Linked DNA regions of Thermocoleostomius sinensis A174. The protein of the gene in region 1 binds, or shares a complex with, the protein of each later gene. Links are inferred from orthologs where the notes say so. Each region holds a gene or a part of one and is shown in the gene's direction. Other genes may lie near its edges. The genes, in order: OXH18_RS06180 and sufU.

Region 1 (8,024 bases):
CCTTAGAGGACGCGATCTCGATGATGATCAGCGGTTTCTGTAAGGACGTGTTTAACCAACTTCCGATGGAATTTGCCGTTGAAGCCGATCGACTGTTGGCGCTGAAGTTGGAAGGTAGTGTGGGTTAAAGCGGTGGGGGCGTAGCCTTTACGCCTCTGCTAAAAGGAGAGGTATGGTTCAAACTCTGCAAACTAGAAATGTTACTCTGCGCGATCTGATCGAAAAGTTTCAGATGCAACTGGTTCGGGACGAGCAGTTCTTGCCGAAGTGGCAGAGTCGTTTACCTAATCTGAGTGAATTTGAGAAGCAGGTTTTGAACAAAGTCAAGGTGGGTTATTTTAACCTGGTTGCTGATCCTCCGGTCCTGGAGAAGCCGATGCAGTTGGCGATCGTGGCTCTTATTCTCTTCCTCGAAGGTTTTTATCTGCCTCCTTTTCTCTAGAGATTGGGTTAGATTAACTTTTGGCATACATGATGACATCTCTAAACCCGGCTCAACCCAGTTTTGACAGGTTAACCCATGGAGGAAGTTTTACATTCGCAAAATTAGTTAAAAACCCGGTCTATCAGTACGCTACATCTAAGTTCTTCGAGCTTCGTAATCTTGGTAACGAACTTTATGATGTTCTCAAAATTTTAAAGCGAATTCGTCAGCTATAGAAATTATCCATATTGCAGCAGTTAAGAGGTTAAAGCAGGTGATTGTTGAAGGTAGCGAAACCATTCTCACAGTGTGGAACTTAACCGCCAGTGTTGATGAAACGCCGATTCTCAAGGGTTTAAACCTAGAGATCAAATCCGGTGAAATTCACGCCATTATGGGCCCCAACGGATCGGGCAAAAGTACTTTTTCTAAAGTATTATCTGGTCATCCCGATTATGCAGTAACGGGCGGTGACGTGATTTTCCAGGGACAGGATTTATTGGAACTAGAACCGGAAGATCGGGCGCGATCGGGCGTATTTATGGCGTTTCAGTATCCGCTAGAAATCCCTGGCGTTAGCAATCTTGATTTTTTGCGGGTGGCGTATAACTCTAAGCGCAAGCATCAAGGGCTAGACGAACTGGATGCCTTTGATTTTGATGAACTGGTGCGCGAAAAGCTGGATGTGGTCAAAATGGACGCAGCTTTCTTAAACCGCAGCGTCAATGAAGGCTTTTCTGGCGGTGAGAAGAAGCGCAATGAGATTTTGCAGATGGCACTGCTGGAACCCAAACTCGCAATTCTAGATGAAACCGATTCCGGACTAGATATCGATGCACTGAAGATTGTCGCGAATGGCGTTAACCAACTTTCAACCCCAGATAATTCCATTCTGGTGATTACTCACTATCAACGCTTGCTGAATTATATCGTGCCGGATTATGTCCATATCATGGCCAACGGGCGAATTTTGCGTACAGGCACGAAAGAACTGGCGCTGGAAGTGGAGGAACGCGGCTATGACTGGATTTTGGCAGAAGCGGGGGTGGGAGTCTAATGAGTATTCAAGCGTCCGCTCCAGAGCAAACCGGAGTGCGCAATGCTGCTCAGCAGCGTCTCGAGTTTTTGTCACATTTGCTGAACCTAGCGAAACAGGCTCCGGTGCAGTCTGGTTGGCTGCAAGACCTGCGCAATCGAGCCGCAATTCGAGTCAGCGAACAGGCCTTCCCTACCACACGTGATGAAGAATGGCGCTTCACCGATTTGTCGGATTTGGTGCGGTTGAAGCTAGAGGCTGCCAGCGATCACTATTCCTCTGCCAATCTCGATAGCGTTAATTCTTTTGCCCTGCCCGAAACCTCTGCTCGACTAACGTTCATCAACGGCGTCTATGCGGCTGAATTTTCCACGATTGGGCAATTGCCTCCTGGTTTGATCATCAGCAATTTATCTGGGCTAACAGGTACCGATCGCTTTCACGCCTATTTAGGTCAGCAATCCGGTGCAGAAGAAGTGTTTACAGCGCTGAACACTGCTGGCTTAAGTGACGCAGCGATCGTGTTTGTGCCCAAGAACTTGGTGGTAGAGGCTCCGGTTCATCTGCTGTTTATCAACACCACGCGCAGCACCGCCGCTTTGATTCAACCGCGTTGTCTCATCGTGGCAGAAGCCAACAGTGCCATTACTTTAGTAGAAGCATATGAAACGATCGGCGAGGGCACATCCTTTACCAATGCTGTTACAGAAATTTGGTTGGCAGAAAACGCTGAGGTAAATCATACACGACTGCAACGAGATAATCTGGCGGCTTTCCACATTGGCAAAACAGCGATCGCTCAAGCGCGAGATTCTCGCTATACCGGCAATACCATTAATTTGGGCGCAAAATTATCGCGTCACAACCTGGAGGTTTATCAAACGGGTGAACAAACGCAAACCACACTGAACAATCTCACCAGGATTCACGGTGAACAGACCAGCGATACCCACAGTACGATTGCCCTGACGCATCCGTATGGAACAACTCGCCAACTGCACAAGTGCATTATTGACGATCGGGCCCACGCCATCTTTAACGGCAAGGTGTTTGTTCCTCAAGCGGCGCAACTCACCGATGCTGGACAACTAAACCGCAACTTGCTGCTGTCGCCCAAAGCCAGGGTCGATACCAAACCACAACTAGAGATTGTGGCTGATAATGTGAAATGCACCCACGGGGCCGCCGTCGGACAACTCGACGCCAACGAAATCTTTTACTTGCAAAGTCGCGGCATTCCTGCTGCTGAAGCCCGTCACTTGCTGGTTTCCGCTTTCGCTCAAGAAATTATCGATCGCATCCCGATTGACTCCCTGCAACAACAACTGTCTCAGTAAAGGTGTCTCAGTAAAGGCAGTTCGCGAACTGCCTTTACGTGTGAACTCACTTCCTAACCCTACTCCCCAATCTCGCCATGACTGCCATCCAAGAAAAAACCCTTGCTGCAAAAGTCCGCGCCGATTTTCCGATTCTCCACCAAGAAATCCACGAAAAGCCGTTGATTTACTTCGACAATGCCGCCACGTCCCAAAAGCCCAACGCGGTACTGGAAGCCTTGCAGCATTACTACGAGTTTGATAATGCCAACGTGCATCGCGGCGTTCACACGCTCAGTTCGCGGGCAACCGATGCCTATGAAGGCGCACGGGATAAGGTAGCAGCGTTCGTTAAGGCGGCATCCCGTCAGGAAATTGTGTTTACGCGCAATGCCAGCGAAGCGATCAACCTGGTGGCTTATGCTTGGGGCAATGCTAACGTGCAGGTAGGAGACGAAATCATCCTATCGGTGATGGAACACCACAGCAATCTCATCCCTTGGCAACTCTTGGCACAGCGATCGGGCGCGGTGTTGAAGTTTGTGGAACTTACTGAGACGCAGGAATTTGACTTAGATCATTACAAGTCGTTGCTGTCAGATAAAACCAAACTAGTCTCAGTCGTGCATGTTTCCAATACACTGGGCTGCATTAACCCTGTTCAGGAAATTGTGCAACTAGCGCATCACGTGGGGGCACGGGTGCTGATCGATGCTTGTCAGAGCGTGCCGCATATGCCGATCGACGTGCAGAGTCTTGGCTGTGATTGGCTGGTTGCCTCTGGACATAAAATGTGTGGCCCCACCGGAGCCGGATTCCTCTACGGCAAGCTGGATTTGCTGCGATCGATGCCGCCGTTTTTGGGTGGGGGCGAAATGATTGCCGATGTGTTTTTGGATCACTCTACCTATGCCGATTTGCCTCACAAGTTTGAAGCGGGAACTCCGGCCATTGCGGAGGCGATCGGATTGGGAGCAGCGGTAGATTACCTGAGCAATATTGGGATGGACAAAATTCATGCCTACGAGCAAGAGTTGACGAGCTACCTGTTCCAGCAGCTTGCCCAGATCCCCGAAGTCAAAACCTACGGGCCCAACCCCAACGCTGACGCCAGCAATCGCGCCGCACTAGCTTCGTTTACCACCGGAGCGGTGCACCCCCACGATCTATCCACTATTCTCGATCAAGCGGGGATCGCCATTCGCGCCGGACACCACTGCACCCAACCGCTGCATCGGCACATCGGCGCACAGTCTACCGCCAGAGCCAGCCTCTATTTCTATAACACTCGCGAAGAGATCGATGCGTTTATTGTTTCGTTGAAGGAAGCGATCGAGTTCTTCGGCAGCATTTTTGGTTAGGTATCAGTCAGGGCGCGTCGCGAAGCGCCCCCACCCCATCCTGTTATTTCACCAACTCCGGGCGTTTATCTTCCGGCGATTCCACCTTCGCATCGTCAGGGGTAGCAACCACGGCTGCTTTCTCTTCAGCGGGTTCCTCTTCTGGTAAACCCCAAATGCGACGATAGGCCTTGACGTACTCCACGGCTGATTTATCCCAGCCAAAATTTTGCGCCATGCCTCGCTGCTGAAGTTTGCGCCACGGTTCCTTAAAGTGATAGCCTTCCCACGCTCGCACTAGACAGGTATAGAGATCGAGCGGCTCATAGCGATCGAAGCAATAGCCTGTCCCTGTTTCATTCGCTGGATCATGGTGCGTTACCGTATCCACTAGTCCACCTGTGCGACGCACGATCGGCACACAGCCGTAGCGCATCGCCATCATTTGGCTAATGCCGCAGGGTTCAAATCGAGATGGCATCAAAAAGGCGTCACATCCAGCATAGATGCGGCGGGCCAAGGTGTCGTTGTGCAAAATATAGGCGGAAACTCGCCCCGGATAGCGAGAAGCCAAATGCCACATCTGCGTTTCATAATAGCGATCGCCCGTACCCAGCACCACAAACTGAGCATCACTGTAGGCAATAAAGCGGTCGAGAATTTGCAGCACTAAATCCAGACCTTTTTGCTCCACTAAGCGAGAGACCATGCCCAGCAAAAACGCCCCAGAATTGACTTCTAGCCCCAGTTCTTCCTGAAGGGCAATTTTGTTTTGCTTACGATCGTCGATCGTCTCTGCCGTAAAGTTTTGAGGAATGTAGCGATCGGTTGCAGGATTATAGGAATCGCGATCGATGCCGTTCAAAATTCCAACAGTTTTACCAGCAATGAACGACAGCAACCCCTCTAGTTGCTCTCCATAAGCAGGCGTTCGAATTTGCTCTGCATAGGTAGGCGAGACAGTGGTAACCAGATCAGCAAACTGCACCGCTGCCGCCATGGTGTTGTGCCCCTGCATATACCAAGGACACCAGGTAATTTGCTCTAGCCGCCAGCGCCACGGCCCTTGATAGGCTAGGTTGTGAATGGTAAAGACCGTGCGAATATCGGGGTCTTCGTAGAGCCATACTGGAATCATTCCCGTATGCCAATCGTGACAATGCACTACTTCCGGCTTCCAATAGTTCCAGCAAAACTCCACGGCTCCATTGGCAAAGAGCGTGAACCGCCAGTCTTCATCTTCACCATAGTAGATGCGACGCGGTGAAAAGGACGGATGACCAAACAGGTAGAGCGGTACATCCGAGTTCGGCAATTTTGTTTCATAGACTTCAAAATCTTGAAACATGGCTGAGCCTTGCCAAATCGAGTCTTTGGGAATTCGGATTTTGTCGGGCAAGAAGCCGTAGTATGGCATGAACACCCGGACATCGTGCCCCATCGCCTTTAGCACTTTCGGCAACGCTCCCACTACATCTCCCATACCCCCAACCTTAGCAATCGGAGCCGCCTCTGCCGCCACAAACAGAATTCGCATAATAGTCCCTGTGTCCCCCGCAAACAACACGCTTCAGACCACAACATCTCAATAAGTTGAGATTTGTTACCGAGTTTTTACCAATCTACAACAATCCTTCCACGAATATCTAACTTCGTTGGATCTGCTCGAAGATTTCTGCCAGGATATCGGAGGCTCCTTGGTTGCGTAGCTGTTGGGCCAGTTTTATCCCGATCGCTTCTGCCTCAATTGCTGCACCCGTGATACTGCCTTTCACCATTTTTTTGCCGTCGATGCTGGCCACCATGCCCGTTAGAGTCAGTGTATCGCCATCAAGAACCGTGTTCACCCCGATTGGCACTTGGCAACCGCCTTCTAATTCTCGCAGAAACGATCGCTCAGCATAGCAGCGTTGCGCCGTGGGAGTATGTTCCAACGCTGTTAGTAGCTCAATAATTTCTGCATCATTGGCACGGCACTCAATTCCCAGTGCACCTTGTCCGACTGCGTGTAGCGAGACTGCTGCTGGAATCACCTGATGAATGCGATCGGCCATATTCAGTCGCTTTAACCCTGCCACCGCCAGAATAATGGCGTCATATTCGCCAGCATCTAGCTTTTGCAGCCGCGTATTCAAATTGCCGCGAATATCTTTAAATGACAAATGCGGATAATGATAGCGCAGTTGCGCCAAGCGCCGCAGTGACGATGTACCAACCACCGCCCCTGCTGGCAACGTCTCCAACTGCTTGTCTTGGTGATTGGCATGTACCACCAGTGCATCCGCCGGATCTTCGCGCTCGGTAACGCAGCCCAGCATCAAACCTTCTGGCAACCGAGTCGGCAAATCTTTAAGAGAATGCACGGCAAAATCGATTTCGTTGTTGAGCATTCCCATTTCTAATTCTTTGGTGAACAGACCCTTGTCACCGATTTTTGCCAATGCTACATCTAGGATTTTGTCGCCTTGAGTACTCATGGTGTGTACTTCAAAGCGGCGATCGGCGAATCGATGTTGTAGCTGCTCTTGAACCCAATGGGTTTGTACCAGCGCTAGCTGGCTTTTGCGTGAACCAATCCGAATCGGACGAGCGGGACTAGCAACCATTTGTAAAAAAGTGTTTAGAAAAACTGCGAAACATTGATGAGTCAAGCGCTTTTAGGCACTTAACCAGCTTACCGCAGTCGGTCACTCATCTACTCATCCACTGCCAAAACCGAACGAATCCTCTTAACCTGCTCTAAATATTCTTCTTCATTCAACACTGGACAAGCCTCAGTAGTCGGAATTGCTTCCTGAAGCTGAATCCAAGACTTGCAACCGCCATACTCTGGACGATAGATGATTGGGTGTGGCTGAGGTAAGCAATATACCCGCAACAGCAACACCGACAGCGGCGATTTCGGCTTCCACTTCAGCCGCTCCGAGGCAAAATCGAGATTCCAGATATGAAACGGCAATAGCGCCTCTACCGTCGAGAGGTCACTCACCTGAAAGACATGGGTAATGGCTGCCCAAGCTTGAATGTTCACATGGTCTGGATGCCAACCTGATGCAACGGGAGTGACGCGATCGGCATACTTTGGCTTCAGTAAATGTGGCTTTTGGTGCTCATAGGTAGGGTAAAGCCAAGCCTGCAATTGTTCAATCCTAAAAACCCCGCTCTGCTCTCGAATGCCTCCTTTGCGCAACAATAGAATCATCTCACCTTGGCACAAGGCTTCAACTGCTATGGCCCATTCTTTGAAAGCGTCCGTCAAATTAGTGAGAGGCTTTGTCGATCCCACCATTCTGTTTTCCTCTTTTTGACTGTGCCCGACTTAACTGCTATGGTGGCACTCTCATCAAATTATTGCTAGATTACGTTCAGGTTGAATTAGCTATTAAAAAAGCTGGCTCATGAAGCCAGCCCCACGGGCATACATGTAAGCATACCTACGTAGAATCATGTATGATGTCGTTTCTCAACCGAAGAAATCCCAGCTACGCGTTCCCAAACCGGCAGCAACTTCGATTACGTGTTAAGGATACCTACAAATTGGTAATATCCAATTCCCGAAACGTATTGTAACAAGAAGCACAGTCCTTTTTACAAAACGTTATGCTTAGTTTTTGAAAGCCAACCGATTACTACTTCATTCATCGATTTAGCTAATCATTCGGGCAATAGATGTAGAGATGGCATTAGAAACTGCGTTAGACAAGTTCAACCTTGTCCGGAGCCGTCGTGGAGATTGCCAGCAGGTAGGACTCGCTCTACTGGAGTGGTTTCGCTAAGTAGGTTTGGGAGAAGCCGTTCGGGCACTTATTGCAGCCCTCTTTCGTCCTGAGGATTAAGCGTCAACCTGCCTGGTGTCATGACTGACTTAGGTCGTGATCGAGAGTACGCAAAAGTCATACTTGCTAACC
Region 2 (7,965 bases), 920 kb from region 1 along the record:
GCGAAGGCTAGGGAAGCTGGGGGTTGGGGCGGATGGGAAGCTGGGGAAGAATTGGGCATGAGTTGCTGTAAGCGCCACGCGGTGAGCATGGTGATGGGAATGACCATGCCAAGGCTGATTGCCATCCACAACCGATCGCAGTTGCGCAACACTTGAATGAGTCCATCAAAGTCGATTTTCCAATAGATAAACAGGAGAATGATCAGGCTAACCAGAATGGAGATCAAGCGTTTCATGTCGATCGAAGATGGAAGTCAGAATAGGGCGATCGTATCATTCGCTTTGCCCCTTCAAACGTTGATGGCTCGACAAGCCCCCGTGGCTGTGTCGCATTTGCTTCCGTTACTTTTCTTTCATCGTCCACACCCCGTCGTCCCAGTGAGTATCAATCAGGTCAAGGTGGCTGAGCCAATAGCCACAACGGTTGACGTGTAGAACTGCCGCCTGATCATGAGCATTGATCTCTTCCAAGATTGTGCCGAATGCAGTTTGGGCTTTGGTGAACCGGCGATTGAGATAGTGGTCTCGTCCTATGTGATATAGCTCGATCGATCGCTTCTGAGCATCAGTGAGGGGTTCAGATTGCAGCCCCACGAGTTCGTAAATGCTGACGGGTTGCAGCTTGCCTTTAACGCGAATGCAGTCCAATTCGCGGGCCCAAATGCGATCGCGGCAACTATTGTAGGTACTTTGGCTAATAACAATATCGGTGCCGTAGTGTTTGCTAGCTCCTTCTAAGCGCGATCCCAAATTGACACCATCCCCGATTGCCGTAAACTCCATGCGTTTGCTGGAACCAATGTTGCCACTGATGACACTATCCGAGTTGATGCCGACTCCAATCTTGATGCGGCGATGGGACGGACGCTGTTGGTTGAAACTAGCCAAGCGATGGCGCATTTCGATCGCCGTTTGTACCGCCATCCAAGCGTGTTCCTCGAGTTCCAGTGGCGATCCAAACACTGCCATAATCGCATCGCCGATGTATTTATCCAAGGTGCCTTTGTAGGCAAAGACAGCATCTACCATCGTTTCAAAGTATTCGTTGAGCATGGCTACCACCTCTTCGGCTTCCATGCTTTCCGTCAGCGTTGTATAGCTGCGAATGTCTGAAAACAGGACTGATACTTCTTTGCGATCGCCCCCTAGTTTAGCATCGCCGCTGTTGAGCAACTGTTCAGCCAACTCTTGGGTCATGTAGCGATACATGGTGCTTTTCAGGCGCTTTTCATCGCTGATATCATCCATCACCACCAGCGCTCCGGATATCTGCTGCTCATCGTTGGCATCGGCAATGGTGTTAATCGATAAGTTAATGCTATGCTGTTCTCCATTAAAAGCTTGCAGCGTCTGATCGGGGTAGTATTGCTGACGATTGCGATCGTCCTGCGCTCGCAACGCCATTTCAAACCAGCGGGGAAAATCGCCCTTCTCTAGTTGAATCAATTCAACCACCGCTTTGCCTTCGATCACATCCCTTGCATCTAGTCCTAAAAGTTCCCTAGCGCTTTCGTTCGCGGCAATGATTTTTCCATCTTTATCGGTGGAAATGACACCATTGGACAGCGATCGCAAAATATCGCGCTGCATCTGCTCTTGCTGCTTTACGGTGGCAAACAGTTTAGCGTTTTGCAGGGCAACACCAGCTTGAATGTTGAAGGCTTTCATGAATTCCAAGTCAGCGCGGTTGAAGCTGGCTCGCCAACAGTCGGGCGCTTCTGGGTAGGTTTCGGGATTGTAGGGCAGATGATCGCCTTGCTTCTTTTTGTTAATTAGTTGAGTGACAGCAATTAGCTCTTTATCAGCATTAAAGATGGGCATACACAACATGCTGCATGTGCGGTAGCCCGTTTTTTTGTCAGTTTCCTTAGCCGTATCGGAATTAGGATGATTGTAGAGGTCAAACGGAATCAGCAGCGGTTGCTCGGATTGTACCACCTGTCCGGCAAAGCCTGCTTCCATTGGAATGCGAATTTCTTGCAATGTGCCGTTGATGGGCAATTTTGTCCAAAGCTGATGCCGATCGCGATCCACCAACCACAGGGTACTGCGATCGGCCTGCATCAGTTCTTTGGCTTCGTCCATCACCATTTTCAGAGTTTCCTCTAGGTCGAGGCTGCTCTGGCTCAGAGCTTTCGTGGCTTTCATCAGAGCCGAGGCGGCCCGCTGCTGTTGTGTAGCTTGATAGAACGATCGCGATGATTCCAAAATGAGCCGAATTGAAGGCGCAAAATCCCAAAAAAGCTGTTCATCTGTTGCTGTAAAGCCTTGTAAATCGATTTTTTGCTCTAGGGGTGCATGGGGATCATGGTTTGGTTTGAGTTTGTTAATTAACTGCACCACCGCCACAAGCTTGTTGTCTTCGGCTCCGGTTTCACCCCGCTTCTCGCTCAATAGCGGCATGGTCAGCATCGTATAGGTGCGGTAGTGATTCTTCTTATCGAGTTCCTGCGCAGCTTTCGATCGCGGATCGGCATAGAAATCATAGGGAATATTGACGGCTTGTTTGGTGGTAGCCACTGCACCCGCAATGCCGACGTTTTTTGGAACCCGCAGTTCCAAATTATTGCCGCGTTCGTCTTTAGCCACGATCGACCAAAGCTCATCTTTTTCTTCATCTAAAATAAATATTGTGGTGCGATCGGCATTGAGAAGTTCGCCCGTTTTCAGGGTGATCGATCGCAGCATTTCATCCAAAATGGCATCAAATTTCTGTGAACTCAGAGCATCATCCAGCATGGACAGCGTCTGGTTCACCACCTCTAGCTTACCTTCTACCGAGGTGACGACTTGCTTGAACGTATCCTGTTTGAGAGGGGCGAGAAACGAGGAAAACGAGCCTTTTGCAGTGGTCAACGCACTCGAAGTAGCAGGAGAGTCACTAGTCTCTGTGGAGTTGAGATGGACAGCACCATTGTCTAACCGTGCTGGTTCCGCCTGATTCAACCCACTCTCATCTAACGTAGATATCGCCGGGGCAACCCCTGAATTATTCGCATGAACCGTCACATCAATCACCTGACCTGTTATAGATGCAATACCTGCTTTGATGCGCTGGATGGTCATTCCCATGACAGGCTCATGGTTGGCACTGTGGCTGATACTGTTGTCGCTGATACTGTTGTCAATGTCAGCCGCTAGAGTTCTAGCCAAATCCTGAGAAAAAGGAGATGAAGAGGGAACAGCGTTCATAGATGCGTAAACTCAGCGAGCCTCCAGGCTAATATAACTTCAAGTTCGGGGTTCACCACTAGCGCAGAAACCAGAGACAAGAAATACCCAGCCTGCTAGCCAAGATCAAACTTCATAAATGCAGCCATCCGACCTTAACTATACCTGGTTATCTCTAACCTCATAAGCAGTAGCCCATACAAAAGCGAAAGGACACCTTCATAATGCCCATTGTTGTGAGGAGAGTAGCAGGGGAAAGACTAAAGTAAGGTAGGAAAGAGAGCACTTCGTAAGGGCAGCCTTCACCCTCAATTCCTCTTCCACAGCAGGAGAAGGGGCCAGGGGATGAGGACGGAGACGGCAATCTCAAGACGAAAGTGGGATGCACTCAGCAATCTTCACCACGGCACTCAAGCAAGCTGATAGGATCGACATGGAGAGTGAAAATGGATCACTTTATAAGTCATGCCGCTGGATAACTTACGCGATCTCTATCAACAGGTGATTTTGGAACGTTATAAAAAGCCTCGCAATCGAGGCAAAACCGATCCGATCGACCGTTACCAAAAGGGACACAATCCGTCTTGCGGCGATACGATCGAACTAACACTGAGGCTGAACCTGGAAGCAGATCGAATAGAGGAAGCCAAGTTTGAAGGCGAAGGCTGTGCGATCGCCATGGCTTCGGCAGATTTAATGGCCGATGCGCTCAAAGGCCGCACCAAACAGGAAGCCTTGGAAATGGTGCAGAAATTTCAAGCCATGATGCGGGGGGAAGCCGAATTTCCGCAAGAGTTTCGTAAACTCAATGTCATGCAAGGCGTAGCCCAGTTTCCTGTCCGGATTAAATGTGCCAATCTTTCTTGGCATACGCTCAAAGCGGCTCTTGAGCAAGAAACGACCAGCCCTCAACCCGCTGGTTTTGTCAGTAATGAGTAAACGAACTATTTTTTCGCGTTTAGCTTTTTCCTCTATGCTAACTACCGCTGATTTTTCCACCTACGCCCAATGGGCTGGAATTGCTACGTTGGCTTTCGGTGCACTATCCGGGCTGGCATTTTTGTTGAAATGGGGGATTCGGTTTCGCCTGGTTGGTGTCACCGGATTCATGGCTGTGCTCACCGTTGGTTTATTTTCGCTAGGGCTTGTCCCATTCACGCGGACTGTGATTCCAGGGGCTGTCCGCTTCTCTACTGTATTCGACTCAGGGGCCGCCCAAGCCGTCATCGTCGTGCCGCCAACAATTACCGAATCAGAATTAACAGCAACCTTGCAGCAAGCTGCCAGCGATCTCTTCTCAATGGGACGACTGGGGCGCGGAGAAGATCAGCTCACGATTCGTGCCCGCACAGTGCTGCACCCTGAGCCAGGCGTATCTCAGCCCTTATTGTTAGGACAAATTAAACGATCGCTCTCGGTTCGAGAGGATGAAAACATGGCGATCGAACTATTTCCAGAGAATTTGGCAAAATTGCCCGTTTCACCTGCTGGAACTCCTGCTAAGCTCTGAATTCAATTCATTGAATCGCTAGGATAAATAAGTACATCCGCAGGGCATCATGCAGGCAATTCTATGGAGTGGCAGGAAATTTACGGCAATTGGGTATTAGTACCTCCGCGCCCAACCGCAATCGTCCATTTTCTGGGAGGGGCGTTTGTGGCCACGGCCCCCCAAATCACCTATCGGAGTTTATTGGAATTCTTGGCTAGTCAAGGCTATGCGGTGGTGGCAACGCCGTTCTTAAATACCTTGGATCATACAACGATCGCCCAGCGGGTGATGCGGTTGTCAAATCTGGCGTTGGACTATGTACAGGAAACCATGCTTCGTAGCCGCGCTTTACCTATCTATGGAATTGGTCACAGTATGGGCTGTAAGCTGCATTTACTGATTGGCAGCCTGTTTCCCCAAGAACGAGCCGGAAATATTCTGATTTCATTCAATAATTATCCTGCTCGTCGATCGATTCCAATGTTGGAACAAGTATCGCAATTTTCAAAATTCACCTCCGAATTTGCCACTCAATTTGCTTCTCAATTTGGTTCTCAGTTTCCATCCCAGTTCATTCCACAGATGGTGGCTCCTAACTTTGATGTAGAGTTCACCCCGTCGCCTGAAGAAACCTATGACTTGATTACAAAGAACTATCAAGTTCAGCGTAATTTATTAATCAAATTCACCAATGACGATATTGATCAAACTAAGTCGCTGAGCGAAGTGATGGAGCAACGCTTTCCCACGCTAACGGCGGTCAAAATTCTGAAAGGCAATCATTTGACGCCGTTGGGACAGGATGTAAATTGGCAAACGGGAACCGAGTTTTCGCCCCTCGATGCGATCGGGCAATTTGTAAAACAGGGCGTCTATCGCGATTTGAATGAATTGAAGCAGGCAGTATTGCTGTGGCTTGATCCGCTGTCAGCGTTGAAAAAACCGTGATAGTCGAGGCGTACGCCTGGTGGCCCTAACGCTTTATGCCTTGATAGGATTCATCGATCGCGGCACAATACAAAGTAGAACGACCTAGTTTAATAATTTAGTCTAATAATTTAGTCTGCTACTTTCGCCTTAGACCTCAATGGTATCATCCGTCCAGCACTCATCCCTGACTCCTTCCCCACCCGCTCGTTCACTTTCCCAGTTTTCCCAACCCCCAACGCCCAATTCCTCATCCCTCGACTACGATGTCACGATTGTCGGTGCTGGCATTGTTGGTCTCACTCTTGCTTGTGCCCTCCAGAACTCTGGGTTACGGGTTGCTCTAATTGAAGCGAACTCCCGCGACGCTGGGCTACAGCAGCGCCGAGCCTATGCTATTACGCTGTTATCGGGGCAAATTTTTCAGGGACTGGGCGTTTGGTCAGAGATTTTGCCAAAGATCACAACCTTTCAGCAAATTCGTCTAGCTGATGCTGATTGTCCGATGGTTGTCAACTTGCAGCCGCAGGACGTGGGAACAGAGGAGTTGGGCTATGTGGGAGAACACCGAGTGCTGGTGGCTGCCCTGCTGAAGGCGCTAGCGAATGCTGAGAATGTCACATGGCTCTGTCCGGCTAAGTTGATTGATGCTAGCTACGGAGAGAATGCTACCTTGACTGTTTCGATCGCTGGAGAACAGCAACAGATCAAAACGAACTTGCTGGTTGCGGCCGATGGTTCTCGCTCTCCCATTCGCGAGGCGGCTGGCATTCGTACTCAGGGCTGGCAGTATTGGCAATCCTGCGTCACGGTGGTGTTACACCCAGAAAAATCTCACCAAAACATTGCTCGCGAGCACTTCTGGCCCAGCGGACCCTTTGCCACTCTACCGCTGCCTAACAACCGCTGCCAAATTGTGCTGACGGCTCCTCATGCGGAGGCCCAGCATTGGTTAGAGGTAGAGGAAGCTGAATTTTTAGCAGAACTCGATCGCCGCTATCAAGGGCAGCTAGGAAAGCTGGAATTAGAGGGGCCGCGGCGGCTGTTCCCGGTTAAGTTAATGCAAAGCGATCGATACGTCCATCCCCGCTTGGCCTTAGTGGGGGATGCAGCCCATTGTTGCCATCCAGTCGGAGGGCAAGGCTTAAATCAAGGCATTCGCGATGCGGCAGCATTGGCAGAGGTGCTGATAACGGCTCATCAACAAGGTGAAGACTTAGGCAGCGAACGGGTGCTGCGCCGTTATGAACGCTGGCGTAAGCTAGAAAACTTGACAATTCTGGGCTTCACAGACTTTCTCGATCGGTTTTTTTCCAATCAATGGTGGCCGATCGTCGCTATACGCCGATCCGGATTGTGGATTATGGGGCGGCTGTGGCCTCTAAGATTTTTATCCCTGAAGCTGATGACCGGCTTGAGCGGTCGTACACCAGCATTAGCTAAGCGCTCAAGCTAGGCAAGCTAGGAATGTTCACGAGGATTCCCTTAAGGTCAGGGCTGTGAACATTTCTTTTACAACTGGGTTTCAAATTATTCCAGCAACTTCCATATGGTGGCTCATATCCAGGGTATCGCCCATCCTTTCGCCATCATGATATGCCGCTAGCAGGACTTCACTGGTTTTGCCCCAAGCGATCGCCCCCGATGCATCAATACCGATCGCACCAAAATCGCGGTGACGCTGATAGGCTTCTTTAAAAGATTTCTCAAACGCCGCTTGCAGCGACATGCCATCGGTTACTCGTACCACAATCCGAGCCGCCAAGCACTCATCAATAATGTCTTCTCCAATCCCCGTGCAGCTAATGGCTGCCTGAGTCGTGGCATAATTTCCGGCTGGCATGGCCGAATCGCTGACTCGGCCAATGCGCTCAAACCCTTTGCCCCCAGTGGAGGTGCCAGCGGCGAGGCGACCTTCCGCATCCAGTACCACCACCCCGATCGTCCCCCGTCCAGCCTCTGCAACTAATTCCTGCTCTGCCACTACGCCTGCCATTTCTCTAGAAAAGTTGCCACGCCGCTCTTGAATCCATTCCTGTAACCGCAATTCTGTCAGCGGATCATAAGTGGGAACTTGCAGTTCGCGCAGCAGTTCCAACGAGCCATAGTCAGAAAGGATGCGATCGTGAGAGCTTTGCAAAAACTCAGCCAGGTCGATCGGATTTTTGGTGCGCGAGATATTAATCACCCCACTAAAGCGCTGCAATGTACCATCCATGAGCGCTGCGCTCATGCGAATTTGACCATCCGACTGTAATACCGAGCCAGTCCCGGCATTAAACCGTGAATCATCTTCTAACAGTTGACATCCACGCACAACGGCTGTTTTGGCATCGGCTCCCGCTTGCAGCAAAGCATACACTTCTTCAATTACA

Evidence for each region.
Region 2: the proteins of OXH18_RS06180 (region 1) and sufU are in contact, whole or in part, in a solved structure (PDB 5XT5), measured with the Bacillus subtilis proteins. The link is inferred for Thermocoleostomius sinensis A174 from one-to-one orthologs.

What each region holds. Positions count from the first base shown.
Region 1 is NZ_CP113797.1:1,418,498-1,426,521, forward strand. The notes cover bases 2,026-5,005. They hold OXH18_RS06180 (SufS family cysteine desulfurase), read left to right. Parts: upstream 2,026-2,874; coding sequence 2,875-4,137; downstream 4,138-5,005. Other genes in these bases: sufD (Fe-S cluster assembly protein SufD), read left to right, coding at 2,026-2,797; glgA (glycogen synthase GlgA), read right to left, coding at 4,181-5,005. Outside these bases: Fe-S cluster assembly protein SufB, read left to right, coding at 1-128; OXH18_RS06165 (hypothetical protein), read left to right, coding at 173-442; Fe-S cluster assembly ATPase SufC, read left to right, coding at 699-1,481; more of sufD, read left to right, coding at 1,481-2,025; more of glgA, read right to left, coding at 5,006-5,653; hemC (hydroxymethylbilane synthase), read right to left, coding at 5,763-6,722; OXH18_RS06195 (DUF1802 family protein), read right to left, coding at 6,812-7,405. UniProt on the Bacillus subtilis protein: Type II cysteine desulfurase that acts as the initial step in the SUF-like Fe-S cluster assembly pathway.
Region 2 is NZ_CP113797.1:494,849-502,813, forward strand. What follows is about bases 2,453-5,373. They hold sufU (Fe-S cluster assembly sulfur transfer protein SufU), read left to right. Parts: upstream 2,453-3,636; coding sequence 3,637-4,110; downstream 4,111-5,373. Other genes in these bases: OXH18_RS02110 (adenylate/guanylate cyclase domain-containing protein), read right to left, coding at 2,453-3,192; OXH18_RS02120 (Ycf51 family protein), read left to right, coding at 4,145-4,681; OXH18_RS02125 (DUF1350 family protein), read left to right, coding at 4,745-5,373. Also shown: OXH18_RS02105 (lysylphosphatidylglycerol synthase transmembrane domain-containing protein), read right to left, coding at 1-236; more of OXH18_RS02110, read right to left, coding at 343-2,452; more of OXH18_RS02125, read left to right, coding at 5,374-5,611; OXH18_RS02130 (FAD-dependent hydroxylase), read left to right, coding at 5,751-7,046; OXH18_RS02135 (isoaspartyl peptidase/L-asparaginase), read right to left, coding at 7,116-7,965. UniProt on the Bacillus subtilis protein: Part of the SUF-like system that mediates the biosynthesis of iron-sulfur (Fe-S) clusters. Acts as a sulfurtransferase and thus transfers sulfur from SufS to SufB.